Regions from separate parts of the Paenibacillus sp. genome, predicted to be linked through region 1. Evidence: riboswitches for the same ligand, from Rfam matches in the RefSeq annotation. Region 1 holds a riboswitch; the other holds the start of a gene.
What was found. A riboswitch is a leader RNA that binds a small molecule or an ion and turns the genes downstream of it on or off. The one in region 1 is predicted to bind cobalamin.
Positions count from the first base shown of each region.

Region 2: it holds a riboswitch for cobalamin, as region 1 does, so the genes downstream of both, VE009_RS07280 (ribonucleoside-diphosphate reductase subunit alpha) here and VE009_RS02485 (helical backbone metal receptor) in region 1, are expected to answer to the same signal.

Region 1 is NZ_DASQNA010000007.1:308,373-312,581, reverse strand. It holds gene VE009_RS02495 (Lrp/AsnC family transcriptional regulator) at 1-344, shown strand, start outside; gene VE009_RS02490 (aminotransferase class I/II-fold pyridoxal phosphate-dependent enzyme) at 369-1,544, shown strand; cobalamin riboswitch at 1,679-1,876, shown strand; gene VE009_RS02485 (helical backbone metal receptor) at 2,062-3,063, shown strand; gene VE009_RS02480 (FecCD family ABC transporter permease) at 3,066-4,109, shown strand; gene VE009_RS02475 (heme ABC transporter ATP-binding protein) at 4,106-4,209, shown strand, end outside.
Region 2 is NZ_DASQNA010000015.1:28,929-33,137, reverse strand. It holds gene VE009_RS07285 (SMC family ATPase) at 1-1,916, shown strand, start outside; cobalamin riboswitch at 1,971-2,169, shown strand; gene VE009_RS07280 (ribonucleoside-diphosphate reductase subunit alpha) at 2,367-4,209, shown strand, end outside.

The DNA.
Region 1 (4,209 bases):
ACGCGACGGTCGTCAACTGGGCGAAGGTCGATCAAGAGAAAGTGACGGCGCTCATCGAGGTCCAAATTACGCCGGAGCGCGGACACGGCTTCGACGCGATCGCGGAGCGCATTTATTTGTACCCCGAAGTGAAAAGCGTGTACCTGATGAGCGGCGCGTACGACCTGCAGGTGGAGATCGAGGGCAAGAGCCTGCGCGAAATCGCCTCGTTCGTATCGAACAAGTTGTCTACGCTCGAGCGGGTATTGTCCACGAAGACGTTTTTTATATTGAAAAAATACAAACAGGACGGCATCATATTCGAGGATCGCGAAGGCGATCATCGAATGGTTGTGTCTCCGTAACATTCGAGAGAAGGTGCGCGCACGATGCAACGCTATTTGACTCCTTTCGTGAAATCGATTCCGCCTTCCGGGATTCGCAAATTTTTCGACCTGGTCAGCGGCAGCAAAGACATTATTTCGCTCGGCGTCGGGGAGCCCGATTTCGTGACGCCGTGGCGGTTCCGCGACGCGGCCGTGAACGGCCTCGAGCAGGGACGCACGACGTACACGCATAACGCCGGATTGCCGGAGCTGCGCGAGGAAATCGCGTCGTACCTGCACAACCGGTTCGACGTGACGTACGAGCCCAGCAACGAAGTGCTAGTGACGGTCGGCGGCAGCGAAGCGATCGACCTCGCGCTGCGGGCGCTCGTGTCGCCGGGCGACGAAGTGCTCGTGCCGGAGCCGTCCTACGTCTCGTATTCGCCGATTACGGCGATCGGCGGCGGGGTGCCGGTCGGCATCGAGACGTTCGCGAAGGATCAATTCAAGCTGCGTCCCGAATCGCTGCGCGCCGCGATCACGCCGCGCTCCAAGGTGCTGATTTTGAGCTACCCGAGCAATCCGACGGGCGCCGTCATGACGCGCGAGGATTGGGAGCCGATCGCGAAGCTTGTAGAAGAGCACGATCTGATCGTCATATCGGACGAAATTTACGCCGAGCTGTCGTACGGCGTGAAGCACGTCAGCTTCGCGTCGATGCCGGGCATGCGCGACCGGACGATTCTCGTGAGCGGCTTCTCGAAGGCGTTCGCGATGACCGGCTGGCGCATGGGCTATGCGTGCGGACATCCGGACATTATCGGCGCGATGCTGAAGATTCATCAATACACGGTCATGTGCGCGCCGGTCATGGGTCAGCTCGCCGCGATCGAAGCGCTCCGCAACGGAATGGAAGAGATGGAGCGGATGATCGAATCGTACAACCAGCGGCGCCGTCTCGTCGTGAAAGGATTCCGCGACATCGGCCTCGACATTCACGAGCCGCAGGGCGCGTTCTACGCGTTCCCGTCCATCGCGAAAACCGGGCTCAGCTCCGACGAATTCGCGCAGCGGCTGCTCGCCGAAGGGAAAGTCGCGGCCGTGCCGGGCCACGTGTTCGGCAAAGGCGGCGAAGGGTTCCTCCGCTGCTCGTACGCGACGTCGGTCGCGAATTTGACGGAGGCGCTCGAGCGCATCGGCAACTTCGTCGCGACGCTGCAAGCCGCGGGGCGAGTGTAAAAAGAACGGAATATAAGACGCCTGCAGCCCCGTCCGCGCGACGGGGCTGTCGAACGTTATCGAAGTATGGGTTGTCACGCGCGTCCATTTTTCCTATAATCGTCTTTATGAGAAGAGCAACACCCAATTGAATTGCCCGATTGACGTTCTTAGGTCCTGACCCGCGACGAAGCGGGGAAGGTGAAAAGGGAAGCCGGTGCGAATCCGGCGCGGTCCCGCCACTGTAAATGGGGATGCCCTCGATAGGCCACTGTTCCGCATACCGGGATGGGAAGGCGAGGCGCGTCATGCAACCCATGAGTCAGGAGACCTGCCTAAGAGCGAAGCTGACAAATCCTTCGAGGAAAAGGATGCGGCTCGACGTACAGGGCGCCCGGCAAGGCCGGTCGCGTACCCCCTGATGCACACGTTGCGCTGACGCCTCCGTTTCTTTCGAAACGGGGGCTTTTTTGTTTGTCACGCGAGCATGCAAGCGGAGTACTCTCTCATAAATTCAGTTTCAGGAGAGGTTGACGGAATGATGAGGCGTTATCTGGTTTGGTTGTTGGCGGTAGTTCTAGCGGTCTTTACGGCGGCGTGCGGCGGCGGAGCGCAGGCTCCTTCCGCGGAAGAGACGCCTGCGGCGCAGGAAGCGCCGGCGGCGGAAGCTCCGGCGGCGGAGGAGCCTGCCGAGCAGGAAGAGGCGCAGGCGGCCGAGGCGACGGCGTACCCGCTGACGGTGACGGACGCGTCGGGCACGGAGCTGACGTTCGAGAAGGCGCCGGAGAAAATCGTGTCGATCGCTCCGAGCGAGACGGAAGTGCTGTTCGCGGTCGGCGCGGGCGCGAGCGTCGTCGGCACGGACAAGTATTCCGACTATCCGGCGGAAACGGCGAACCTCCCGAAGGTCGGGGGTCTGACGGCGGACGTGGAAGCCATTCTCGAGCTGGAGCCGGACCTCGTCGTCGCGGGCTGGACGATGAGCACGAAGACGATCGAAGAGCTGCGGGCGCTCGGCCTGACGGTATATGCGTTCGAGACGAACACGCTGGACGAAGCGATCGCGCACGTGCGCGAAATCGGCCGTATCGTCAACAAGAACGCGGAAGCGGAAGCGGTCGCGGCGAAGATGGAAGCGGATCGCCAGCTCGTCGCCGATGCGGTGGCGGGCATCGCCGACGCGGACAAGAAGAAGGTGTACATCGAGTTTTCTCCGGGCTGGACGGTCGGCAAGGGCGAGTTCATGGACGAGCTGCTGACCGAAGCGGGCGCGATCAACGTCGCGGATCAAGAAGGCTGGTACGAAATCAGCGAAGAGAAAATCATTGAAGCGAACCCGCAGGTGATCTTGTACGGCGCGGGCGTGGAAGGCTTGGAAGACATCATCAAAGGCCGTTCGGGCTGGGATAAAATCGACGCGATGGCGAGCGGTCAGGTGATCGGCATCGACGACAGCTTGATTTCCCGTCCGGGACCGCGGATTACGGATGCGCTCGTCCAAGTGGCGAAGGCGATCTATCCGGAGAAGTTTACGAAATAATTATGCGGCGGAAGCTGACTTTATGGGGAGGAGCGGGAATTGCGCTCCTCCTTCTGTCCGTTGTCGCAAGCGTTTCGGTCGGCTCGGCGAGCCTGTCGCTCGGCACGGTGTGGCGCATCCTGACGCATGCGCTGCCGTGGCTCGGCGAATTCGTGCAGCCGGATTGGTCCGTCGCGCACGAGCAAATCGTGCTGCAGGTGCGCCTGCCGCGCATCGTGCTCGGCATCGTCGTCGGAGCGGCGCTCGCGACCGCCGGCGCGGGCTTTCAAGGCGTGCTGCGCAACCCGCTCGCCGATCCGTTCACGCTCGGCGTCGCCTCGGGCGCGTCGGTCGGCGCGGCGTTCCTCATTCTTGTGAACGCGCAGTTTGCCTTCGGGTTCGGGACGGTGCCCGTCGTCGCGTTCTGCACCGGCATGGCGACGCTGTGCGTCGTTTACCTGCTGTCCCGGGTGGACGGCGGGATGCGGCGGGAGACGCTCATCTTGGCCGGCGTCGTCGTCAGCGCCTTCCTCGGCGCGCTCGTGTCGTTCATGGTGTCGCTGTCGGACGACGTCATCAATCAGATCGTGTTTTGGCTGATGGGCAGCTTGTCTTTGCGCGGCTGGCGCTACGCCGCTCTCGTGGCGCCGTACATGCTGTTCGGCGTCGCGGTGCTGTGCGGGTATGCGCGGACGCTCAATTTGTTCGAGCTCGGCGAGCGGAGCGCGGCGCACCTCGGCGTCCGCGTCGAACGGACCCGCTGGATCGTTCTGTCGGCGTCGACGCTCATGACGGCCGCGGCCGTGTCGGTGACCGGGGTCATCGGCTTCGTCGGCCTCGTCATCCCGCACATGATCCGGCTGCTGTTCGGACCGGATTATCGCGTCATCGTGCCGCTGTCCGCGATCGGCGGCGCGATCTTCATCGTGTGGGCCGATACGCTCGCCCGCACGGCGCTCTCGCCGACGGAAATTCCGCTCGGCGTCGTCACGGCGTTCCTCGGCGCGCCGTTCTTCTTGTATTTGCTCGTTCGGCATAAGAACGCGATGGGAGGGTCCGGCTCATGATTCGCGTAACGAACGTCGCCAAAAGCTACGACGGCGCCGCCGTGCTTCGGGACATCGATTTCGAGGTGCGCGAAGGCGAGTCGTTCGGCATCATCGGCCC
Region 2 (4,209 bases), on a different contig from region 1:
TCGCCGAAACGGCGCTGCAGCGCGAGGAGCGGCGGCTCGGCGACGCGATCCAAGCGGCGCGGACGGCGGCGGCCGGCGGCGAATGGCGGGCGTGGGCGCATGCGCTCGCGGAGCGGCTTGCGGACGGCGAGCCGTGCCCGGTGTGCGGGTCCGCGGACCATCCCGCGCCGGCGCAGCCCGCGCCGGAGGCGCCGAGCGCCGAAGCCGAGCGCCTTGAGCGCGAGCTCGAGACGGTGCGGGAAGGCGCGGCGCTCGCTCGCAAGGAGGCGGCGCGCGTCCAGGAGGCGCTCGTTCGCCTCGACGCGGCGCTGCCGAACGCGCCGTCGGCGTACGCCGAAGCGGCGGCCGGCGGGGACGGCGCCGCCGCGCGGCTGATCGCGGCACAGGAGGAAGGCCGCGCGGCGCTCGCGGACGTCGAGCGCGTCACAGCGAGCCTCGCGGCCGTCCTGCCGGAGCTGCGGCAGCGGCTGGAGCGGCTCGAGGCGCTGCGCGGCCGGCTGCGGGACGAGCGGGCGGCGCTCGCCGCCGCCGTCTCTGTCGCGAAGGCGGCGGAGGCGAAGGCGGAGCAGGCGGAGCGCGCGGCGGCCGAAGCGGCGCTGCGCTGGCGCGAGGCGTACCCGGAGTGGCCGGCGGAGACGTTCGCCGAAGCGCTCGCGGCGCTGGAGCGCAAGGAGCGGCACGCGGAGGAGCTGCAGCAGCGGCTTACGAAGAGCGAGCCGTACCTCGAGAGCAACGCAGCGGACATCGAGAAGCTGCAGCAGGGGCTCGCCGACGCGGAGCGCCGGTTCGCCTCGCTGGAGGCGGAGGCGGCGGCCGCGGAGCGCCGAATCGCGGAGCGGCGCGCGGACATCGCCGCGCTGACCGGCGGCGCCGCGGAATCGCCGTCCGCGCTGTCCGCGAAGCTCGCGGCCGAGCTCGAGCGCTGGCGGGCGGACGCGCAGGCGGCGCGCGCGGCGGAAGAAGCGGCGCGCGCCGCCGCGGACGCCGCGGGCAAGCGGCTCGCTGCCGCCGAGGAGGCGGTGAAGGCCGCGGCGGACGCCCGGGAGCGGGCCGACCGCCGCTGGGCCGAGGCGCTCGAAGCGAGCGTCTTCGATGGCGCGGACGCGGTGCGGGCGGCGGCGCTGCCGCCGGAGCGGCGCGAGGCGCTCGCGCGCGAAGCGGCCGCCTACAAAGAGGAGCTCGCGTCGGCGTCGGCCCGCCGCGGGGCGGCGGAAGCGCGCCTCGCCGGCCGCACGCTGACGGAGGAGCAGTGGGCCGAGGCCGAGCGCCGGCTGCTGGAGGCGAAGGCGCTGCGCGAGGAAGCGCTCGCGCAGCGTGCCAAAGCGGAGCGCGCCGTGGAGGAGCTGCGGGCGAAGCATGAGCAATGGCTGCGCCTGACGCGGCGGTACGAAGAGGCGGCCGCGCTCCAGCAGCAGCTCGCGAAGCTGCAGACGGTGTTCCGCGGCAACGCGTTCGTCGAGTTTCTCGCCGAGGAGCAGCTGCTCGGCGTCACCCGCGCCGCTTCCGAGCGGCTCGGGCGGCTGACGCGCGGCCGATACGCGATCGAGCTCGACTCGAGCGGCGGCTTCGTCATCCGCGACGACGCGAACGGCGGCCTGCGCCGCTCCGTTTCGACGCTGTCCGGCGGCGAGACGTTCCTGACGTCGCTCGCCCTCGCGCTCGCCCTTTCGGCGCAAATTCAGCTGAGCGGCAAATACCCGCTCGAGTTTTTCTTCCTCGACGAAGGATTCGGCACGCTCGATCCCGAGCTGCTCGACAACGTCGTGTCGGCGCTCGAGAAGCTGCACCTCGAGCGGCTCGCGGTCGGCGTCATTTCGCACGTGCCGGAGCTGCAAGCGCGCCTGCCGCGCAAGCTGATCGTGACGCCGGCGGACCCGCTCGGCGCGGGCAGCCGCGTCCGGATCGAAACGACATGAGCGACAAGATTTGACAACTCTCAATATCTTGTATTATAGTACGTCTATCACAACTACATATTGTGCGAATGGGGTGTCCTACGAGAGTAGGACTTAATAGGGAAGACCGGTGTGAAGCCGGCGCGGTCCCGCCACTGTAACGGACGAGCTGCAAGCGTGCAAGAAGCCACTGCCCTTAAGAAGGGTGGGAAGGCGTCGCTGCGCAGCGTTCGAGTCCGCAAGCCAGGAGACCTGCCTCGTTCGTGAACACTGTGGAACCTACGGGAGATAGGGAGGTGTTTGCGCGGCGCGGCTCGCCGTTCGTACTTGACGTGTGCGGAGCCGTACGCCCTTCGTGCTAGTTTTCGCGCAAATCATCGCATTGCTTTCTCTGCAGAGGAGGCAATGCTTTTTTTTTATTTCTCGCGAATCCGCGAATCTACTACATATGCACAGGAGGCATTCCACCCTATGGAAATCGTAAAACGCAACGGACAACGCGAAGAGCTCGTGTTCGCCAAATTGAAAAGAGTGATCGACTTCGCCTGCGAAGCGTACCCGTCCTGCGACCCGCTCGAGCTCGAGCAGGCGCTGCTGCCGCTGTTCCGCCAAGGGATGACGACGAAAGAAATTCAGCGCCTGCTCATCCGCACGGCGGTCGAGAAAACGAGCGTCGACGAGCCGGACTGGCAGTACGTCGCCGCCAGGCTCCTCATTTACGATCTGTACAAAGAAGCCGGCATTCATCGCGGCTACGAATCGTTCGGCTACGGGGAGCCGGGCAGCTTCCGCAAGCTGATCGAGCGGCTTACCCGCGAAAATTTGTACGGCGCTTATATCCTTGAAAGCTACACCGAAGAGCAAATCGACGAGCTGCAGGCGTACCTGAAGCCGGAGCGCGACTTCCTGTTCACCTACATCGGTCTGCAAACGCTCGCCGACCGGTACCTCATCCGCGGCCGCGACAAAGAAACGCTCGAGCTGCCGCAGGAGCTGTTCATGGGCGTCGCGATGCATCTTGCGAGCAACGAGCAGCCTTCGCAACGCCTCCATTACGCGAAGCAGTTTTACGACGCGCTCTCGAAGCTCGAAATGACGGTGGCGACGCCGACGCTCGCGAACGCGCGCAAGCCGAAGCACCAGCTGTCGAGCTGCTTCATCGACACGGCGCCGGACGATCTGTGGGGCATCTACAACGTGAACGCGAGCTTCGCGCAGGTGTCGAAGCACGGCGGCGGCATGGGCATCTACGTCGGCAAAATCCGCAGCCGAGGCTCGGACATCCGCGGTCACAAAGGCGCCGCGGGCGGCGTCGTGCCGTGGATCAAAAACTACAACAACACCGCGCTCGCGGTCGACCAGCTCGGCGTCAGATCCGGCGCCGTCGCGATTTATCTCGACGTGTGGCATAAGGATATTCTCGATTTCCTTAATCTGAAAACGAACAACGGCGACGACCGGATGAAGGCGCACGACATTTTCCCGGGCGTCTGCATCCCGGACGAGTTCATGCGCCGCGTCCAAAGCCGGGACACGTGGTATTTGTTCGACCCGCACGAGGTGCGGACGAAGCTCGGCTTCTCGCTCGAGGATAGCTGGGGCGAAGAGTGGGAGCGCCGCTATCAAGCGTGCGTCGAGCATCCGACGCTGTCCCGCGACGAGCTGCCGGCCGTCGAGATCATGAAGCGCATCCTCGCGAGCGCCTTCGAAACGGGCACGCCGTTCGTCTTCTACCGCGACACGGTCAACCGCGCCAATCCGAACAAGCACGCGGGCATGATTTACTGCTCGAACCTGTGCACGGAAATCGCGCAGAACATGTCGCCGACGGAGCTTATCCAAACGGTGCACGAGGACGGCATCATTACGACGAAAGCGAAAGCCGGCGACTTCGTCGTGTGCAACCTGTCGTCGCTCAACCTCGGCCGGGTGAAAACGAAGGAGGACATCGAGCGCGTCGTCTCGCTGCAGATGCGCATGATGGACAACGTCATCGACCTGAACGAATACCCGGTGCCGCAGGCGGAGCGGACGAACAAAAAATACCGCGCCGTCGGCCTCGGCACGAGCGGCTACCATCAGTTCCTCGCGGAGGCGGGCATCGCGTGGGAGTCCGAGGAGCATCTCGCGACCGCCGACGAGCTGTACGAGTGGATCGGCTACTGCGCGATCAAAGCGTCGTACGAGATCGCTAAGGAGAAAGGCGCGTACAGCGTGTTCGAAGGCAGCGAGTGGCAGACGGGCGAATACTTCGACCGCCGCGGCTACGAGGGCGCGCACTGGCAGGCGCTGAAAGCGGACGTGGCGGCGCACG